DNA from 2 places in the Methylobacterium organophilum genome. Region 2 is predicted to be linked to the other one. Evidence: riboswitches for the same ligand, from Rfam matches in the RefSeq annotation. Region 2 holds a riboswitch; the other holds the start of a gene.
The links. A riboswitch is a leader RNA that binds a small molecule or an ion and turns the genes downstream of it on or off. The one in region 2 is predicted to bind thiamine pyrophosphate.
Positions count from the first base shown of each region.

Region 1: another riboswitch for thiamine pyrophosphate. It lies ahead of thiC (phosphomethylpyrimidine synthase ThiC); the one in region 2 lies ahead of thiO (glycine oxidase ThiO).

Region 1 covers NZ_CP092848.1:3,402,482-3,412,108, forward strand. The annotation lists gene MMB17_RS15890 (ATP-binding protein) at 1-710, shown strand, start outside; gene MMB17_RS15895 (hypothetical protein) at 718-1,263, opposite strand; gene MMB17_RS15900 (hypothetical protein) at 1,615-1,791, shown strand; gene MMB17_RS15905 (acyltransferase family protein) at 1,909-2,973, opposite strand; gene MMB17_RS15910 (HNH endonuclease) at 3,144-3,515, opposite strand; gene MMB17_RS15915 (alpha/beta hydrolase) at 3,533-4,372, opposite strand; TPP riboswitch at 4,494-4,601, shown strand; gene thiC (phosphomethylpyrimidine synthase ThiC) at 4,681-6,573, shown strand; gene MMB17_RS15925 (flagellar protein FlaG) at 6,822-7,184, shown strand; gene flaF (flagellar biosynthesis regulator FlaF) at 7,264-7,644, opposite strand; gene MMB17_RS15935 (hypothetical protein) at 7,815-8,063, shown strand; gene MMB17_RS15940 (hypothetical protein) at 8,094-8,303, opposite strand; gene MMB17_RS15945 (hypothetical protein) at 8,308-8,634, opposite strand; gene MMB17_RS15950 (metallophosphoesterase family protein) at 8,739-9,281, opposite strand; gene MMB17_RS15955 (energy transducer TonB family protein) at 9,292-9,627, opposite strand, start outside.
Region 2 covers NZ_CP092848.1:584,285-593,911, forward strand. The annotation lists gene MMB17_RS02610 (CYTH domain-containing protein) at 1-345, opposite strand, end outside; gene MMB17_RS02615 (thiamine phosphate synthase) at 454-1,065, opposite strand; gene thiG (thiazole synthase) at 1,095-1,898, opposite strand; gene thiS (sulfur carrier protein ThiS) at 1,901-2,113, opposite strand; gene thiO (glycine oxidase ThiO) at 2,110-3,324, opposite strand; TPP riboswitch at 3,387-3,509, opposite strand; gene MMB17_RS02635 (retropepsin-like aspartic protease family protein) at 3,702-4,220, shown strand; gene MMB17_RS02640 (adenylate/guanylate cyclase domain-containing protein) at 4,227-5,522, opposite strand; gene MMB17_RS02645 (DUF2798 domain-containing protein) at 5,825-6,091, shown strand; gene rpoD (RNA polymerase sigma factor RpoD) at 6,171-8,171, opposite strand; gene dnaG (DNA primase) at 8,357-9,627, opposite strand, start outside.

The DNA.
Region 1 (9,627 bases), 2.4 Mb from region 2:
GGGAGATCGAGTTCAAGCCCCGGGGCGCCCGGGAGGTCCGGCAGGCGGGCCACGCCTTCATCGAGATGAAGCGGCGCATCGAACGGGCGATGGAGCAGCGCACGATGATGCTCAACGGCGTGAGTCACGACCTGCGCACCATCATCACCCGCTTCAAGCTTTCCCTCGCTTTGGTCGAGCAGAGCTCGGACGTGGAGGACCTGCAGCGGGACGTGGACGAGATGAGCCGCATGCTCGAGGCCTATCTCGCCTTCGCCAAGGGCGATTCGGCGGAGACCGCGGCCCCCACCGACATGCGGGCGCTGCTCGAGGACCTGCGCACCGACGTGGAGCGGCTGGGCGCCCATGTGGAGGCGGTCGACCTTGAGGGGCGGCCGGTGGTGACGGTGCGGCCCGACGCCTTCCGGCGCTGCCTGTTCAACCTCGCCGCCAATGCCGCGCGCTACGGCGAGACCGTGGCGATCAGCGGCAAGGCCGAGCACCGCTCCTTCCTCGTCTCCATCGACGACGACGGCCCCGGCATTCCGCCGGAAAGCCGGGAGGAGGTGTTCAAGCCGTTCCTGCGCCTCGACGACGCCCGGCAGGATGCCGGCGGCTCCGGCCTCGGCCTCGCCATCGCCCGGGACATCGCCCGCGCCCATGGCGGCGACATCCTGCTGCACGACAGCCCCCTCGGCGGCCTGCGGGCGACGGTGCGGATCCCGGCCTGAACAGGCCCTACTGCACCAGCATCAGCCGGGACTTGCCGTCACCGGCAGCAGGCCGACTCCAGGGCTCGACATGGCCGGCATAGAAATCCTCGACGAGGTCGCGGACCACCTCAGCGATCTCGCCGCTGCGCTCCTCCTCGAAATGGATCTCGTTGCCCACCGAGCGGCCGAGGCTCGGCGCGGCGCTCTTCAGCTCGGGCAAGAGCTTCTCGCTGTATTCCTTGCTGAGCCCCGAGACGCAGATGTAGTTGCGCCCGCCGAGGACCGGACCATACTTGATGCCGATCTTGTGCTCGGAACCGGCGCTGTTGTGCAGGTTCGCGGTCAGGCAGACGAAGTCTTCCTTGTCCACGTCGACGGTCAGGCCCGAGATGGTGCCGGCAGCGTTGCGGTCCTCGTCCAGCACCTCCGCCATGAGGCTGAGCACGCTGATGATCGGCTGGAGCGCCTTGGTGCCGTCCTCCAGCAGCTTGCGGCGCAGCTGATTTTTGCGGGCATCGGCCGCCTGCAGGCGACGACGGAAGCGATTTTTGATTTCGTACGGATCGGTCATCGCGCATCCCCACGAGCGAAAATCGATTATTCTGCTCTGCGGAGAAACTAAGAAACGCATATTATTCGGTCAAGCAGTTGCACAGTATTCGCGCGTGCAAATACGATGAGCGCCTGCCCAGTTTCACGACCTGCCCAAAATTTGGGCATCTATGACCGCGCACGACCGGCTGCGGATCGGTCGCGCGAAACGGCGATGATCCGCCCGTTGCGGCCTGCCGCACCCGGCCAGAATCCCGCGTCCCGGGAGTTTCCCTCGGCCGAACGGCGGTGCTAAGACCGCTGCGCTTTCTGTAAGATCCGGGCCCGCGTGAAGGCCCGCACAACGCGAGGGAACGCAATGAACCCGCTGGTGCCGCTTCTGGTCCTCCTGCTCCTGCCGATCGGCGCCATCTCCGCGGTGCTGTTCACGGATACGGGCATCGACCCGGCCCTGCTCACCGCCACGATCAAGACCTTCGCGATCCTGTTCGTCGTCGGCGGCGCCCTGTCCTTCGCCGCGAGCCGCCTCGCCGCGCGCTCGAACTGACGGCCCGCACGATCCCGGCGGCGGGGTGGCGAGGCGCCTGCTTCCGCCGAGAACATCGCCCGGGCGCTGGAGCGGATGGGACGGTTCCTGTCGGAGCGCGCCCCGGCCTGACGGCCCTCAGGCCGGCCTGAGGGCCGGCGCCTTCGGCCGCGGCGCTCCCGCGATGTGGAACAGGGCAGGGCGCTCGAACAGGGCGTTCAGCGGCGTCCTGCGGATCAGGCGCTCGAACAGGAGCGGCGTCACCACCGCCACCGCCGTCACGATCAGGCTGGCCAGACCGATATCGGCGATCAGCCCGGACTTGACGATCAGGGTGCGGCTCAGCGCCATCGGCAGGAAGAAGGCGAAGTAGATCACGATCGAGCGCCGGCCGCAGGCCCGGAACGCGGCCGTGACCGGCCCTCCGGCCCGGGTCAGGAGGGCGGCCACCGAGACGATCGCCAGCGCGCCGATGCTGCCGAGAACGAGGCTCACGCCGGGCAGGCTCGCCAGCGTCGGATAGGCGGGGAACCCGCTCGGGCTGAAGGCGAAGAGGGCCTCGACCAGAGCCCATACGGCAAGCCCAGCCAGCGCCATGGCGGGCCGGCCGCGCACCCCCGTCGCGAAGGCGAAGATCCGCTCGGCGAAGAGATAGCCGCCGACGAAATAGACGTAGCGGCCGCAGAACTCCTCCAGCAGATAGGGCATGCCGTGGGCCGGCAGCATCTGCAGCAGGGCCGCTCCGGCGAGCAGGAGAGGCGGGGGCACCCGCCCATGGGCGAGCTTGGTCACCACGGAGAAGACGGCGAGCAGATAGATGAACCAGAGGGTCGAGTAGGGCTCGACCAGGGCCCAGGCGAGGTGCAGCCCGAAGGCGGCGAGGGCCCCGTCCAGCCCCTGCGCGCCCGCGACGATCGGACCGGTCTTCACCGCCGACTGGATCACCACCCAGAGGACGTAGAAATAGGCGAAGTGGACGACGCGCCGGTCGGCGAAGAGGCGCCAGTCACGGTCGATCACCCGGCCGAGGAACAGCCCCGAGAGTAGGAAGAAATCCGGGATCCGGAAGGGCTTGGCGAAGGCGACGACCGTGTGCAGAAAGCCCTCGCCCCCCATCGCCTCGCCGGTGCCGAGGGTGGAATGCATCATCACCACGAGGACGATGCAGAGCCCCTTGGCGACATCGACCCAGGCGAGCCGCATCGCGTCCTCGGGCCGGGCCGGACGGACGGGCAAGGGGATCACGGTCACGGGGCGCCTCGCCGGTCGGTCTGTTCGAGCGAGAGGCGAGCCTGACGGGCAATCGTAAAGCGGGGGCTACCCCAGGCGCCCGGCGGCCGGGGAACGCGCCGGCATCCGTAACATTCGGTGAATCAACCGTGCGGCATTCGCGACGCCTTGCGCGCCCGCGTCAGGCGGGTGGGCGCGTGGAAGTCGTCGGGCTTCGTGCGCACCCAGGCCAGGAACCGGGCGATCTCCGGGTCGGCGCGCAGGGCATCCACGTCGGCGAGCCGCCGGGCAATCTCGGCCTCGCTGTAGCGGGCATGGATCGCCGAATGGCAGATCTGGTGCAGGCGCACGGTCTCCCCGTGCCGGCCGCCCTTCAGCTTCGGGGTGAGGTGGTGGAGGCTCTGCCGCGCCCCCGGCGGGATCGGCCGTTCGCAGAGCGGGCAGACGGGCAGAACCGCCGGTGCGGCCGCGCCCGCCTCCTCCTCGCGCCAACGCCGTGCCCGCCGACCGACCATGCCGCCTCCTCCGTGGATCAGCGATGGGAGAGGGCGGCCGGTTCCGGGACGCAGGCCGCGCCGATTCGCCCGCGGAAGAAGGCTTCCACCGCCTGGTCGCGCATCCCGAGGATGGAAACGTGATCGCCCGGGATCACCTCCAGCCGCGCGCGGGCCCCGGCCGCCCGGGCGAGCCCCGCCGCGAGCTTGGCCGGCACCACCGGATCCGCATCCCCCTGCACGATCCAGACCGGCGCCTCGCCCCGGGCGATGCGCAGGTCCGAGCGCCAGGGATCGCGCAGGAGCAGGCCGGCGGGCAGGAGGGGGAAGCGCAGCCGCACGAGATGGAGCAGGGAATCGAAGGGCGCGTCGAGGAACAGCCCGACCGGCGTAGCCTGCTCGGCCACGGCCACGGCGACGCCCGTGCCGAGGGAATGGCCGTGGAGCAGGACCGGCGCGCCCGGCGCCCGGCTCTCGACCGTGCGGAGGGCGGCGCGCCCATCCTCGATCAGCCCCTCCTCGCTCGGCTGGCCGGTGGAGCCGGGATAGCCGCGATAGGCCAGGGTGAGCAGGCCCCAGCCCGCCGCGCGCCAGGGGCCTTGCGAGAACCGCTCCGCATGCGGCTCCGGGCGGGAGCCGTTGCCGTGGAAGCTCAGCACCACGCCGCAGCCCGGCCGCGGCGCCCGCCAGAGCCCATGCAGCCGCTCGCCATCGGCGGTCCCGATGGTGAGCGCCTCGACATCCGCGGGCTGCGCGCTCCAGGGCGGCGGGATGCTCGCGCCCGGATAGATCAGCCGGCGCTGGTTGAAGACGAGGGCACCGATCATCGCGCCCGCGAGCAGAAGCAGGACGAGGGCGAGAATTCCGAGGACGCGCATGCTCTCCTGGTCGCTCCCGAGGCGGCGACGGCAAAGTCGACCCTTAAACAGGGGAATGCAGAGAAGAACAGGCGCCCCGGTGACGCGCCGTTGACAAAGCCGGCCCACGGCCCGAATCTGGAACCGTTCCGAGGGGGGCCCCGATCCGGGGGCTGAGAGTGGGCGAGGCGCCCTGACCCTTGAACCTGATCCGGCTCGTACCGGCGGAGGGACGGGAACCTGCTGCGCGCGGCGAGAGGCCGCGTGTTTGTGAAAGCCCAAACCGTTCGTCGTCTGCGGGTCGCCTCCAACGCCAGGAGTGACACCCGATGAACGCACCCGTCCGTCCCAAGGATCTTCCCAACGGCGCTCCGTCCAGCGTCACCACCGGCCCCGTGGCCGGCTCGCGCAAGGTCTACGCGCAGGCGCCCGGCCGGCCGGACATCACGGTGCCCTTTCGCGAGATCGCGCTGACCGATCCGAACGAGCCGGCGGTGCGGGTCTACGACCCCTCCGGTCCCTATACCGAGACCGATGCCCGGATCGATCTCGAGAAGGGCCTGCCGACCGCCCGCGAGCCCTGGATCGTCAAGCGCGGCTACGAGACGGTGGTGCCCCGCGCCGTGAAGCCCGAGGACAACGGCTTCGCGGCCGACGACAAGCTGGTCGCCCCGTGCCCGGCCGAGCGGACCATCCGCAAGGCGGCCCCCGGCCAGATGGTCACGCAATACGAGTTCGCCCGGGCCGGGATCGTCACCGAGGAGATGATCTACGTCGCCCACCGCGAGAATGCCTGCCGCGAGCAGATGCTGGAGCGGGCCGCCGATGCGCTGAAGGACGGCGAGAGCTTCGGCGCTGCGATCCCGCCCTTCATCACGCCGGACTTCGTGCGCGAGGAGGTGGCCCGGGGCCGCGCCATCATCCCGGCCAACATCAACCACACCGAGCTCGAGCCGATGGCGATCGGCCGCAACTTCCTCGTGAAGATCAACGCCAATATCGGCAATTCCGCCGTCACCTCCTCCGCGGCCGACGAGGTGGAGAAGCTGGTCTGGTCGATCCGCTGGGGCGCGGACACCGTCATGGACCTGTCGACGGGCCGCAACATCCACAACATCCGCTCCTGGATCGTGCGCAACTCCCCCGTGCCGATCGGGACGGTGCCGATCTACCAGGCCCTGGAGAAGGTCGGCGGCGATCCGCTCAAGCTCGACTGGGAGGTCTTCAAGGACACCCTCATCGAGCAGGCCGAGCAGGGCATCGACTACTTCACGATCCATGCCGGCGTGCGGCTCGCCTACGTGCCGCTCACCGCGCGCCGCACCACGGGCATCGTCTCCCGCGGCGGCTCGATCATGGCGCGCTGGTGCCTCGCCGGGCACCGGGAATCGTTCCTCTACGAGCGGTTCGACGAGATCTGCGACATCATGCGGGCCTATGACGTGTCGTTCTCCCTGGGCGACGGCCTGCGCCCCGGCTCCATCGCCGATGCCAACGACGCCGCGCAGTTCGCGGAGCTGGAGACGCTGGGCGAGCTCACCAAGATCGCCTGGGACAAGGGCTGCCAGGTGATGATCGAGGGCCCCGGCCACGTGCCGATGCACAAGATCAAGGTGAACATGGACAAGCAGCTGCGCGAATGCGGCGAGGCGCCGTTCTACACCCTCGGCCCGCTGACGACCGACATCGCGCCCGGCTACGACCACATCACCTCCGGCATCGGCGCGGCGATGATCGGCTGGTTCGGCACGGCGATGCTCTGCTACGTCACGCCCAAGGAGCATCTCGGCCTGCCGAACCGCGACGACGTGAAGACCGGCGTGATCACCTACAAGATCGCCGCCCACGCCGCCGACCTCGCCAAGGGCCACCCCGCCGCGCAGCTGCGCGACGACGCGCTCTCCCGCGCCCGCTTCGATTTCCGCTGGGAGGATCAGTTCAACCTCTCCCTGGATCCGGACACGGCGCGGAGCTTCCACGACGAGACCCTGCCCAAGGATGCGCACAAGGTGGCGCATTTCTGCTCGATGTGCGGGCCGAAATTCTGCTCGATGAAGATCACGCAGGATCTGCGCGCCGATGTGCTCGCCATGGAGGAGGCCGGAATCGTCATCGGGCAATCCGCCCCGATGAGCGAGGAAGAGCGCCGGGCCGGGATGCAGGCGAAGTCGGAGGAGTTCCTCTCCGAGGGCGGCAAGCTCTACGTCGAGGCCGCCGAGTAGCGCCGAGGCGCGGGCCGGGAGGCCAGGGGCCGCCGCTTCCGAGCGGCGGCCCTTTCTCGTTGTGCTCGCATCACGGACTGCAACTGAGCTGCCACAGGGGAGAATTTCCCGACAATTCGCCTCGGTACGTTTACGCTTTCGCAACCGAGACCTGAGCGCGGCGCGGAAAACGCGACGATCTTAAGATTCCGCTTATCGCCTCGGGGCTTCAATCGGGGCACAGTCCTCGATGAGGATGGAGCAATCCCATGGATGCCATAAGGCCGATCTCGACGCCCGCACCGACCCCTTCGGTCGCTTCGGCCGCGGAGTCGCGCCCCACGGCGCAGGTCACGTCCGACACGCCGAACACCAGCCGGCAACTCGCCCCGGCGGTCTCGATCGAGATCAATCCCGAGAACACCCCGGCCGCCAATCCCGCTCCCGCGGCGTCCACGGAGAAGCGCGGCTTCGAGCGTGATCCCGAGAGCCAGGCCATCGTCTACCGCGTGACCGACGCCGCGACCGGCGACGTGCTGGTGCAGATCCCCGACGAGGTCGTTCTCCGGGCGCGTGCCTATGCCCGCGACGGCACGGCGCAGCTCGGCCAGCGCATCGCGAAATTCGCCTAGCTTCTCCTTCGCTCTTCCGGGAATTCAGGGCCGCTCCACCGGGGCGGCCCTTCGCATGTCCGGGACTGTACCCATGCGGTCAGGCGGCCACCGGACCGGGATCGCCCTGCAGGCCGGCGGCGAGGTGATGATTGAGGGTGACGAGCGTCTCGAGCTTGCGGGCGCTCGGCTCGATCATCGCGTCGATGATCGTGCGGAAGACATAGACGGCGAGATTGCTGACGTTCTGGCGCAGATCGTCGGGCAGAGGATTGGCCGGATCGGCCACGGCGGAGGCCAGAACAGTCCAGACCTTCTGGTTGAAGATCAGGGCCTCGTTCAGCGCCACGGAGCCGGGCTCGACATTGCCCTGCAGGGCCTGGAGCCGGCCAGCGGCCTTGAGAAGTACGGCGGCCTCGGCTTCTCGGGGAGAGAGTGCGCTGCGCGAGACCTTCGCGTAGGCATTGGCCGCATACGACATCGATTTGGTGTCCCCGCCGTTCGGGCAGCGCAGAGGCCCGCTCGTCGATCTTTCTGGCACGCGCCTGTTAAAAGAAGGTGAGCGAGGATCCGCCACGATGGCGCCCTCTTGAAGGGCGAGAGATTTGCTGCACTGCGTGCGACGCAGATTGCGATCCGGACCCGCCGTTCATGACGAACTTCTTCCTTGGCACGCTTGCCGGCGGCATCATCGCTTGCGTGGCGACGATCGCGGCCGCGCGCCATCCGGAGGTTCAGTCGCGTCTCGGCCTGGTCCCCCCGGCCCAGGCGGCCAAGGCACCGGCGCCGATCGTGGCGCCCCGCTGCCCGCCTCCGCCGCCCCAGGCCGCCCCAACCGCGCGGGTGGGCAATCCGGAGATGCTGTTCGCCCGCGGGCGCTTCTGGAACGTCGCTCCCTGAAAAGCGCGCGACGCGCGGCCTCCCGGCGCTTCAGACGCTGCTGAGCAGGAACATCACCATCGTGGTGGCGAGGGTGCTGCCGAGGAAGCCGCAGAGCGCGGCGGCGAAGGAGGGGCCGACGGAGGCGGTGTCGACCGTGGCTTGAGCGTTGGTGTTCATCGTGAGCCCCTGAGGAATCGGCATGGCGTCGTTGGTCGAGTGATGCGCCCGAACGCCGCGGATCGGCGTGTGGCGGCGCACCCGGTCAGTCGCAGCGGTTAACGCGCTTGGCGACGCGCAACGCCCGCAATTCGCTCCGCAGATCGATGGAGACGATGTCCTGGCCGCAATCCTCGAAATCGCCCTGGGCGTCGTGGTAGCGGTCGCCGACCTCGTCGAGCGTGTCGCAGACGCGGTCGTGGTTACCCAGGCGCGCCTCCTGGCGGGCCTGGAAGCGCAGCGCACTGGCCTCCTGGAGGCGGCGCTGTCCCTCGACGCAGCTCGGCAGGGCCTGGGCAGGGAGCATCGTCCCGAGAAGTCCCGCAGCCGTGGCGGCGGTGAGAATCGCGTGACGCAGAGTTGAGCCGGACATGGGCAACCCGGAAGCTATCGTGTGAAAGGTACGGCGCAAGACCGGCCAAGATTTCTGGCCCCGATCATCGCCCGTTCATGTGCCGTTGAACGGCGAAGCTGCTTCTATGGTTCCGCGTTTTTGCCCGGCGCGGAGGGCATGCCTCGGCGTCCCCGGCGCGAGACGAGGATCTCGGCGAGGGTCACCGGCCTGAGCCCCTGCGGATCGACGCCGACATCGTATTGACGCGGGATCGGGGTCAGCCGGCCATGGGAATGGCCATGCAGGTTCAGGGCGCCGCGCCCCGTCCCGTTCCAGGTGCGGAAGGCATAGTGGCAGAGCACGAGGCGCCGGCCGTCCACAGTGATCTCCGCATAGTGGCCGACGCTGTCCCAACCCGGCGCCTCCAGGGTCGCCGGGCCGTCATTGTTGCCCACGATCAGGTGCTTGCGCCCGTTCAGCGCGGCGAGGATCGCGCGGACGCGCTCCGGCGGCGGCCCGAGGGCGAAGTCGCCGAGATGCCAGATCTCGTCCGCCGCCCCGACCCGCTCGTTCCAGTTGGCGATCAGCACCGCATCGTGCTCGGCGAGGCTCGCGAAGGGGCGCTTGTCGATGCGCAACGCGCGGGTGTCGCCGAAATGCGTGTCGCTCGTGAAGAAGACCGTCACGGGCCGCGCGTCACCGCCCCGGGCTGAACCGGAGCGGAACCGTGACGGAGAGGCTCGACTGGGTCACGCCGGGGGGGGCCGGCGGCAGTGCGCCGCGCACGGCGGCGAGCGCCGCGCTGTCGATGGCTCCGATGCCGCTGCTGCCCGCCAGCCCGGCCCCGCTCACGGAACCGGACCGGCTCACGGTGAAGCGCACGGTGGCGACGCCGCCGGAGGTGCCGGACGCCGCCTCGCGGTTCATGCGGCCGCGGATGGTGGCCGCCATCGAGGCCTTCCATTGCGCCATGGCGTTCGGATCGCTGCCGGCTGAGGCCGCGCCACCCGAGCTCTGGCGCGAGGCGGAAGC
Region 2 (9,627 bases):
GGCGATGGTCACGTCCTTCAACGGTCCCTCGAATACGTCCACCACCCAGAGCATCCCGTCATGGGGGACCGTGTAGCGGGTCTTCTCGACGATCGGGCCGACGCAGACCGCATCGAGCATCGCCGCGGCATCCTTTTGCGGGATCTCGTACTCGAATTCCGGCCGGGAGAAGCCCATGCGGGCGCCCTTGACCGTGATCCAGGCGCGCTCGGGATCCATGCGGATGCGGACCTTGCCGGTCCCGAATCGTCCGATCAGGCCGTCCCGGAGCAGACGGCTGTCCGTGGCTGCCGCCTTCCAGCTCTCGCCAACCACCAAGAACTTCCGCTCGATCTCGAAACGCATACGTGACCCGGCTCAATCCGGCACGGCTCTAAGCATGGCATTGCAGTGCAGCAAGAGCAATTTCCCGGAATCACCCGTCACGACGGCGCAGGGGCGCGAGCGGCCGCGTCACCCGCGCAGGATCCTTCCGGATACCGCCACAGCGTCCAGGAACGCGCGGGCGGCGGCGGCAGGATCCTGCGCGCGCATCAGGCCGCCCATGACGGCCACACCCGCTGCGCCAGCCGCGCGGCAGGCGGGCGCCCCCTCGGGCGCGATGCCGCCGAGGGCAATCACCGGGATCCCGGCGGCGCAACCGGCCCGCAGGCCGTCGAGGCCGAGGGCCGGCCCGTAGCCGGGCTTGCTCGCACTCGCGAAGATCGGACTCAAGGTGACGTAATCCGCCTCCGCGGCCTCGGCGAGGTCGGCGGCGCCATGGGCCGAGACGCCGATCAGGGCCGCGGGGCCGAGGCGGCACCGCGCCGCCGACACCTCCGGCGCCGTGGTGGCGCCGGGCAGGTGGACGCCGTCGGCGCCGATCGCCGCGCAGAGATCCGGATCCGCTCCGACGACGAGCCGCCCCCCGGCTCCCCGCACGATCCCCAGGAGGTCGCGGGCGAGATCCCGGCGCGCCGGCGCGTCGAGATCGCGCTCGCGCAGCCAGATCCAGCGCCCGCCGCCTTCGAGGACGGCCCGGACCGTCTCGGCCAGGGGACGCCGCGCCCCCAGCCGGTCCGTCACGACGAGGAGCCGTGACGGGAGCGGATTTCTCACGAACCGACGAGACCGAGCTGCGGGCTCGACGGCTCGGCCCGGCCCCGGCGCGGAATCCGGCCGGCCCGGAAGGCGTGGCGCCCGGCCTCGACCGCATGGCGCATGGCCCTGGCCATCCGCACCGGATCGTCCGCCTTGGCCACGGCCGTGTTGATGAGGCAGGCCGCCGCCCCGAGCTCCATGGCGATCACCGCGTCCGAGGCCGTGCCGATGCCGGCATCGACGATCACCGGCACCTTGGCCCGGCGGCAGATCATCTCGAGATTGGCCGGGTTGGCGACGCCCATGCCGGAGCCGATCAGCGAGCCCATCGGCATCACCGCCGCGCAGCCGAGATCGGCCAGCCGCTCGCAGATGACGGGATCGTCGTTGCAATAGGGCAGCACGACGAAGCCGTCCTCGACGAGGTGGCGGCAGGCCTCCATCAACTCCATCACATCGGGGTAGAGCGATTCGCGGTCGCCAATCACCTCGACCTTGATCCAGTTGGTGCCGAGCGCCTCTCGGGCGAGCTCCGCGGTCAGGATCGCGTCCCGGGCGGTCTCGCAGCCGGCGGTGTTGGGCAGGAAATGCTTGCCCTTGAGGCGCTGGAAGGTGTCCGAGCCGTGGCCCTGCAGCGAGACGCGGCGGATCGAGGCGGTGACCACGTCGGCGCCGGAGGCGCGCACCGCCTCGGCCATGATGCTCTGGCTCGGATAGCCGGCGGTGCCGATGAACAGGCGCGAGGCGAGCCGCACCCCGGCGATCTCCAGAACGTCCTCGGCGGCCTCGGCCGTCAGCGCGGTGTCGTGATGGCTCATCCTCAGCCTCCCTGCATGGCGCGCACGATCTCGACGCGGTCGCCGTCCCGGAGCGGCGTCACGCTCCACTCGCTCCGGCGCACGACACGGCCGTTGAGGGCCATGGCGATGCCCTCCGGGCTCTCGATGCCGCGCTCCTCCGCCTCGACCGCGAACAGGGACGCCAAAGTCTCCGCCGCGTGCTCGCGGCGCTCTCCGTTGATGGTCACCGTCACGCGACCGCCCTCCCCTCCTGGTTTTCGTCCTGCCCGAACCGGTCGAGCCCGAAGCCGCGGGCGAAATCCGGCAGCGCGCCCGTGGCGAGCAGCGCGGCGACCGCGTCGGCGGTGGCGGGCATCAGCAGGTAGCCGTTGCGATGATGGCCCGTGGCGACGACGAGGCCGGGCATGGGCGTGTCGAGGATCGGTGCGTCGTCGTCCGAGGTCGGGCGGAAGCCCGACCAGACCGCCTCGATCTCCATCTCCTCGATTCCCGGCAGCACGCGGCGGGCGCCTTCGAGCAGGGCGAACAGGCCGCCCGCCGTCACGCCGGCCTTGAAGCCGCAATCCTCCACCGTCGCCCCGACGATGAGGTGGCCGTCGCCCTTGGGGGCCATGTGCACCTGCTCGGTCCAGACCATGTGGGACAGCGTGCCCGTGCGCTTCGTCGTGCGCAGGGCGAGGGACTGGCCCTTGAGCGGGCGCACCGGCAGCGCCCAGGGCAGGAGCCCGGCCTCGCCGCTCCAGGCGCCGGCGGCGAGGATCACGGTCTGCGCCGCGACCCGGTCGGACCCGGCCCGGATGCCGGTGACGCGTCCCCCCTCACGGTCGAGGGCATCGACGCCGCGGTTCTCGACGATGGCGACGCCGGCGCCTTCGCAGGCGCGCACCAGCGCCGCCATGACGAGGCGGGGATCGACCTGATGGTCGAGGGGGCAGAGGATGCCGGCGGTGACATTGGGGCGCAGCAGGGGCTCGCGGGCACGCACCTCGGCACCGGAGAGCCATTGCGCGGCAACCCCGGAGCGCTGCTGCAGGTCGTGGCGGAAGCGCAGGCGGTCGACCTCGTCCCGGCCGATGGCGAGGACCAGGGTCCCCTCCTCCCGGTAATCGATGTCCTGGCCCGAGGCCGCCTGGAGCGCGTCGCGGAAGCCCGGCCAGCGGCGCAGGCTCTCCAGGGCGAGGGGCAGCAGGATATCGGAGCCCGGCTCGTGCTCGGCGGCGGGCGCCAGCATGCCGGTGGCGGCGAGGCTCGCCCCGGCTCCGACGCTCTCGCGCTCGACCACGACGACCGAGCGGCCGCCCTCCGCCAGGCGCCAGGCGATCGACAGACCGATGATGCCGCCGCCGACCACGACGACATCGGCCCGCTCCGGCAGGGCGGCGGGGCGGGGGCGCACGCCGGAGAGGCGGCGCAGACCGAAGGGGGAGGCCAGGACGTCCGACAAGCGAGAACTCCGCGGTGGCCCGCAGGAACTGGTGCCTGTCGCTTCCGGTGAAGCGGGCTCTCGGAGAGCCCAAGGTCCAATCCCTACGCCGGTATGAGCCGGATCAGGTTCGAAGGATTTCCGCGCCGCTCGTCACGAGCCCAGCGGTGTCTCAGCCCCTTGCCGGGGATCTCCCTGGAACATCCCCGATTTGGCCCCACGGGCCGCCGGGGTCAATCCCCCTGCCCGCGTCGGATTCGCTCGTTGGTGGCGAGGGTTTCTCAACCGCAATCGCGAAAATCCTTCTCCCCGGCCCTTCCCGGCGCGGTCCGGCGACGCGGCCTTCACCCGCGCCGGGGCAGGCTCGTCGCCTAAGGATCCCGGGCGAAGGCCTTCCCATGCGGCAGATCATCCTGGCACTCGGCGTGTGCTGCCTCGTCGGCGGCGTCGCCTCGACGCGGATCGGGCGGAAGCCCGCCGCGCCCGTCGAGACCGCGGCCGTCGCCGCTCCGGGAGGGGCCGTGACGCCGGTGGTGACCACGGCGCCCAACGCGATCACGCTGAACGCGGACGAGCGAGGCCATTTCCTGACCGAGGCGGTGGTGGACGGGCGCAGCCTGCGCATGGTGGTCGATACCGGCGCGAGTCTCTGCGTGCTCATGGAGGAAGATGCGGAACGCCTCGGCCTGCGGCCGAGCCCGTCGGAGTTCCGCCAGGAGGTCGCGACGGCCAACGGCGTGGTCCGGGTCGCCCCCGTGCGGCTGAACCAGATCCGGATCGGGGCGGTGAGCGTGCGCGACGTCGAGGCGGTGGTGGTGCCCCGCGGACGCCTCCACATGAACCTGCTCGGGATGTCCTTCCTGCGCCGCCTGCACGATTTCAACATCGCCGGCGGGCGGCTGACCCTGCGCAGCTGACGCCGGTCAAGCCTCCGCCGCCTCCCGCGCCGGGCGGCGGCCGACATCGAGGGCGGGGGCCGGCTTCCGGCCCGGGCGGTAGACCGCCATCTTGTCCCGGAATCCGTCGAGGGGATGCTCGCCGAGCGGCTCGGGGTCCCCCCATAGGAAGTCGACGAAGGGCTTCGACATCAGCAGCGGCTCGCCCAGCGGCCGGTTGAGCCGCGCGAGGCGGCTCGCGAGGTTCACGTCGCGGCCGATCACGGTGAAGTCGAGCCGCGTGCCGGAACCGACATTGCCGTAGGCCGCCTCGCCGTGATGGAGGGCGATGCCCGCGGCCACCGGCTGCGCGCCGAAGCGCTGCACGGCATTGGCCTCGTCGAGGGCGCGCAGCCCGTCCTGCGCCGCGGTCAGCGCGCTCTTGGCGGCCCCGCCGAGATCGTCGCCGGGCTCGCGGAAGATCGCGAGCAGGCCGTCGCCGAGATATTTCAGCACCTCGCCGCCCTCCCGCTCGATGGCCGGCACGAGGCAGTCGAAGAACACGTTGAGGAGATCGACCGCCTCCTCCGGCGTGAGGTCGGCAGAGAGCTGGGTGTAGTCGCGCATGTCCGCGAACAGGATCGCGGAGCGGATCCGCCGCACCTGCCCCCGGCGGATGTCGCCGGCCAGGATCGCCCGGTGCGGCTCGTCCCCGACATAGATGCGCAGCACCTGGTCCAGCTGCTTGTTGACGATGCGCATCTCCATCACCGCGGCCAGCGCCGGCATGATGAAGCGCAGGATCGCGATGTGGTCGTCGCGGAAGCCTTCCGCCGACCGCGTGGCGAAGGTGATGCCGTTATGGGTGCCGTTGGTGAAGAACACCGGCACGACGACATAGGTGGTGTAGCCGCCCGCCTTCAGCTCCGGGATGATCTCGAAGCGCGTCTCCTCGGTCTCGGCGAGATCGAGGATCATCCACTCGCCGGACTGGTGCACCGCGTGGAACGGGCTCGCCCGGTAGGCCGCCTCGGAGGCCTCCCCGTGCGGGAACAGCCGCACGGTGGAGCCGGTCTCCCGGTTCCAGACGCGGCCGACGCCGGAATACTCCGAATGCAGGGTGTCGATCGCCGTCGAGGCCCGGTCCACGGGCACGCCGATGGCGTTGAGGCGCTCGGCGAGCCCGGCCAGCAGGTCGTCCGCCTTGGGCAGGCGCGCGCCCTCGCTCAGCAGCCAGTCGCGAATCGCGACGCTGGGCTGGATCGCGCCGAAGGGCACGTCCTCGGCTTCCGAGCCGTCGGCGAGGGCCGTCGGCGGAGGGTGGGGAATGTCCTCGTCGAGCATATGGCCAAGGTGGGTTCGGCGGCGGAGCACCGCAATGGTCGGGCCGAAGCGCGAAATCCTTCTGCGCGCATTCGATCGGAATCTAGCGCCGTACGCGTATCCGGCACGAAAAAACTTCGCCAGCCGCTCACCGGAACGGCTTGGCTTCCTCCGTGACACTCATTAATTCTGCGTCGTTCCGTGCCATCAGGCCGGGCCGTAAGCGTCTCACGTCAGGCAACGCTCCCTCCGGGTTCGTCGAACCGGTTGCGCGGCGTCCTTTCCCGAAACCTGACGATGACCCTTCGACAAAAGACGTTTCCATGCCGAACTCTCAGAACTCCCTCGCCCTGCGGCGCCTGCCGGCGCGCTATGCCGCCATCCTCATGCCCTTCGTGCTCAGCCTGCTGATGACCTTCGTCGTCTCAGGGATCGCGACCCTGAAGAGCCTCGGCCTCAGCGCCGCCTTCCTGCAGACTTGGCCCGGCGCCTGGGCCATCTCCTGGGTCGTGGCCTTCCCGACCCTGCTGCTGGTCATGCCGCTGGTCCGGCGCATCGTCGGCCTGCTCGTCGCGCCCGCCGCCTCCTGAGGCAAAAGAAAACCGGCCGCGCCCCGCCAGGGGGCACGGCCGGCTGGCCTCGTCGGAACGGGAGCGCCGGGCGCTCCGCTCAGTTGTCGAGGAAGCTCCGGAGCTTGCGCGAGCGGCTCGGGTGCTTGAGCTTGCGCAGGGCCTTGGCCTCGATCTGGCGGATGCGCTCGCGGGTCACCGAGAATTGCTGGCCGACCTCCTCGAGGGTGTGGTCGGTGTTCATGCCAATGCCGAAGCGCATGCGCAGCACGCGCTCCTCGCGGGGCGTGAGCGAGGCCAGCACCCGCGTCGTCGTCTCGCGCAGATTGCTCTGGATCGCCGCATCGATCGGCAGGACGACGTTCTTGTCCTCGATGAAGTCGCCGAGATGCGAATCCTCTTCGTCGCCGATCGGCGTCTCGAGGGAGATCGGCTCCTTGGCGATCTTGAGGACTTTGCGCACCTTCTCCAGCGGCATCGCCAGCTTCTCGGCCAGCTCCTCCGGAGTCGGCTCGCGGCCGATCTCGTGCAGCATCTGGCGCGAGGTCCGGACGATCTTGTTGATCGTCTCGATCATGTGCACCGGGATGCGGATCGTGCGGGCCTGGTCGGCGATCGAGCGGGTGATCGCCTGCCGGATCCACCAGGTGGCATAGGTCGAGAACTTGTAGCCGCGGCGGTACTCGAACTTGTCGACCGCCTTCATCAGGCCGATGTTGCCCTCCTGGATCAGGTCCAGGAACTGCAGGCCGCGGTTGGTGTACTTCTTGGCGATCGAGATCACGAGGCGGAGGTTCGCCTCGATCATCTCCTTCTTGGCCTGCCGGGCTTCGCGCTCGCCCTTCTGGACCATGTTCACGATCTTGCGGTACTCGCCGATCTGAAGCCCGGTCTCGGAGGCGAGCGTCAGGATCTGCTCGCGCAGATCCGCGACCTGCCGGCCGCCCTTCTCGACGAAGTTCTTCCAGCCCTTGCCGCCGAGCGTGCCGACGCGCTCCATCCAGTTCGGATCGAGCTCCCAGCCCTGGTAGTGGCGCAGGAACTCGTCGCGGGCGACGCCGTGGCTCTCGGCGGCGCGCATCAGCCGACCCTCGTGGCTGATGAGGCGCTTGTTGATGTCGTAGAGCTGCTCGACCAGCGCCTCGATGCGGTTGGCGTTGAGCGAGAGCGACTTCACCTCGCCGACGACGATGTCCTTCAGCTCGGCCTGCTTCTTGTCCTGGCCGGGAGCCGAGGCGCCGCCGGAGGCCTTGAGCGCGGCCTCCTCGTTCTGGAGCTTGCGCAGCTTGCGGTAGTTGTTGGCGATGTTGTCGAAGGTCTCGAGAACGCGCGGCTTGATCTCGGCTTCCATCGCCGCGAGCGAGACGTTGTTCTCCATGTCGTCTTCTTCGTCGCCGCCCTCGGGCGGCGTCGGGCCTTCGGCGTCCTCGCCTTCCTCACCCTCGCCTTCGGCGACCTGGGGCGCATTGCGACCGTCGGGACCGGCATAGGTCGCCTCCAGGTCGATGATGTCGCGCAGGAGAACCTTCCCCTCGATCAGCTCGTCGCGCCAGATGATGATCGCCTGGAAGGTGAGCGGGCTCTCGCAGAGGCCCGCGATCATCGCCTCGCGGCCGGCCTCGATGCGCTTGGCGATGGCGATCTCGCCCTCGCGGGACAGGAGCTCCACCGAGCCCATCTCGCGCAGGTACATGCGCACGGGATCGTCCGTGCGGTCGGCCGGCTCGCGGGTGGTGGTGGTCGCGACCGCGACGGCACGGGACGGGGAGGCCTCGGCGACCTCGCCGCCCTCGGCGGTCTCCTCCTCCTCGGCGGCCTCGCCGTTGGCGGGACGCTCGGCCGGGGTGTCCTCGGTCTCCTCCGCCTCGACGACGCGGATGCCCATGTCGTCGAGCTGCGCGAGGACGTCCTCGATCTGGTCGCCGTCGACCTGGCCGTCGGGCAGGACCTCGTTGACCTCTTCGTAGGTCACGTAGCCGCGCTTCTTCGCGAGCTTCACCATGCGCTTGACGGCGGCATCGGTCAGATCGAGCAGCGGCCCATCGGACTGCTGTTCCTGAGCGACGTCAGCCTCGTCCCGCTCGGTTGCCTTCGTTGCCATGCCCAGCCTATTGTTCCAGAACCGATGCCGTGGGGAGCCGCGAAAGCTCCGCATCGACGGCACCGTGATCACTTCCCGCTGCGGCCCTTCGCGAATGGCCGCCCATCTTGTCAATCGTTGCTATGCGCTTACGGTGCTTGACCGAGCGTTAACCATGCGCTCACCTGAAGGGTATCTCCCGCGGGTCACGGCCCCGAAAAATCGCTTCCGTCCGACGGCTCTTTCTCGACCTCCGCAGCGGCAACGACGGCCTGTCGCGCCTTGACGTCGCAGAGCCATGCGAAATTGGCCTCGGATTCGTCTTCGGCAAGCGCCCGTTCCGCCTGAAGAAGTTCGCTATGTAGCGCTCCCGCCTTGCGGTGCAAGATCACGGCCTGACGCACGGTATGCTCCAGGCGCTGCGGATCCGCATGCAAATCCAGCGCCCAACGGTCCCCGGGCCGCACCAGGGCGGCGAGTCGGGCCGCGGCCTCGCCGAGGCCCTGCCGGTCGAGGCGACCCTGCAGGAGTTCCTGCTCCCCGTGCCCCGCTTCCGCTGCATGGTCAAGCAGAGCCGAGCGCAGGGCATCCGCATCCGGATTGTGCAGGTCGAGCTGCGCGAGATCCTCCGCCTCGATGACGAGAAGCTCGGGATGGACGAGCAGGCAGGAGACGATCATCGCCTCGCGCTCGCTGAAGGCGCCCCCCGGCGCGGGGGCGGCGGCGGAGGCCAGGAGCGGGCTGAACTTGGCGGTGAGCCGCGGCGAGGCCGGCTCGCCGAAGCGGGAACGCCCCGGCCCGCCCCCCCGGGGGGCGAAGCGCTCGAAGGGCGCACGCTCGCCCCCGCCCCGGGCGCGGGGGCCGGAGAGGTCGCGCAGCCGGCCCTCGATCTCGTCGCGGTAGAAGCGCCGCACGGTCTCGTCGCGGATGCCGGAGACGGTCTCGCGCAGGGTGCGGGCGAGGCCGGCGCGCCGCTCGGGGGTGTCCAGGGGCGCGGCCTCGGTCTCCCGCGCCCACAGCATCTCCACGAGGGGCCGGGCGCCCTCCAGCACCTTGTCGATGGCCGAGGCGCCGCCGGAGCGCAGCAGGTCGTCCGGGTCCTGGCCCTGGGGCAGCAGGGCGAAGCGCAGGGACTTGCCCGGCTCCAGCAGGGGCAGGGCCACGTCGAGGGCGCGGTAGGCGGCGCGGCGGCCCGCCCCGTCGCCGTCGAAGCACAGGATCGGCTCCGCCGCCTGGCGCCAGAGCAGGCCGAGCTGCTCTTCGGTCAGCGCCGTGCCGAGCGGCGCCACGGCGTTGGGATGGCCGGCCAGCGTCATCGCGATCACGTCGACATAGCCCTCGACGGCGATGATGGTGCTGCGCTCGTGCGCCGCCTTGCGGGCCGCGTGCAGGTTGTAGAGCACCTGCCCCTTGTGGAAGAGCGGCGTGTCCGGGGAATTGAGGTACTTCGCCCGGGCATCCGCCTGCATGGCCCGGC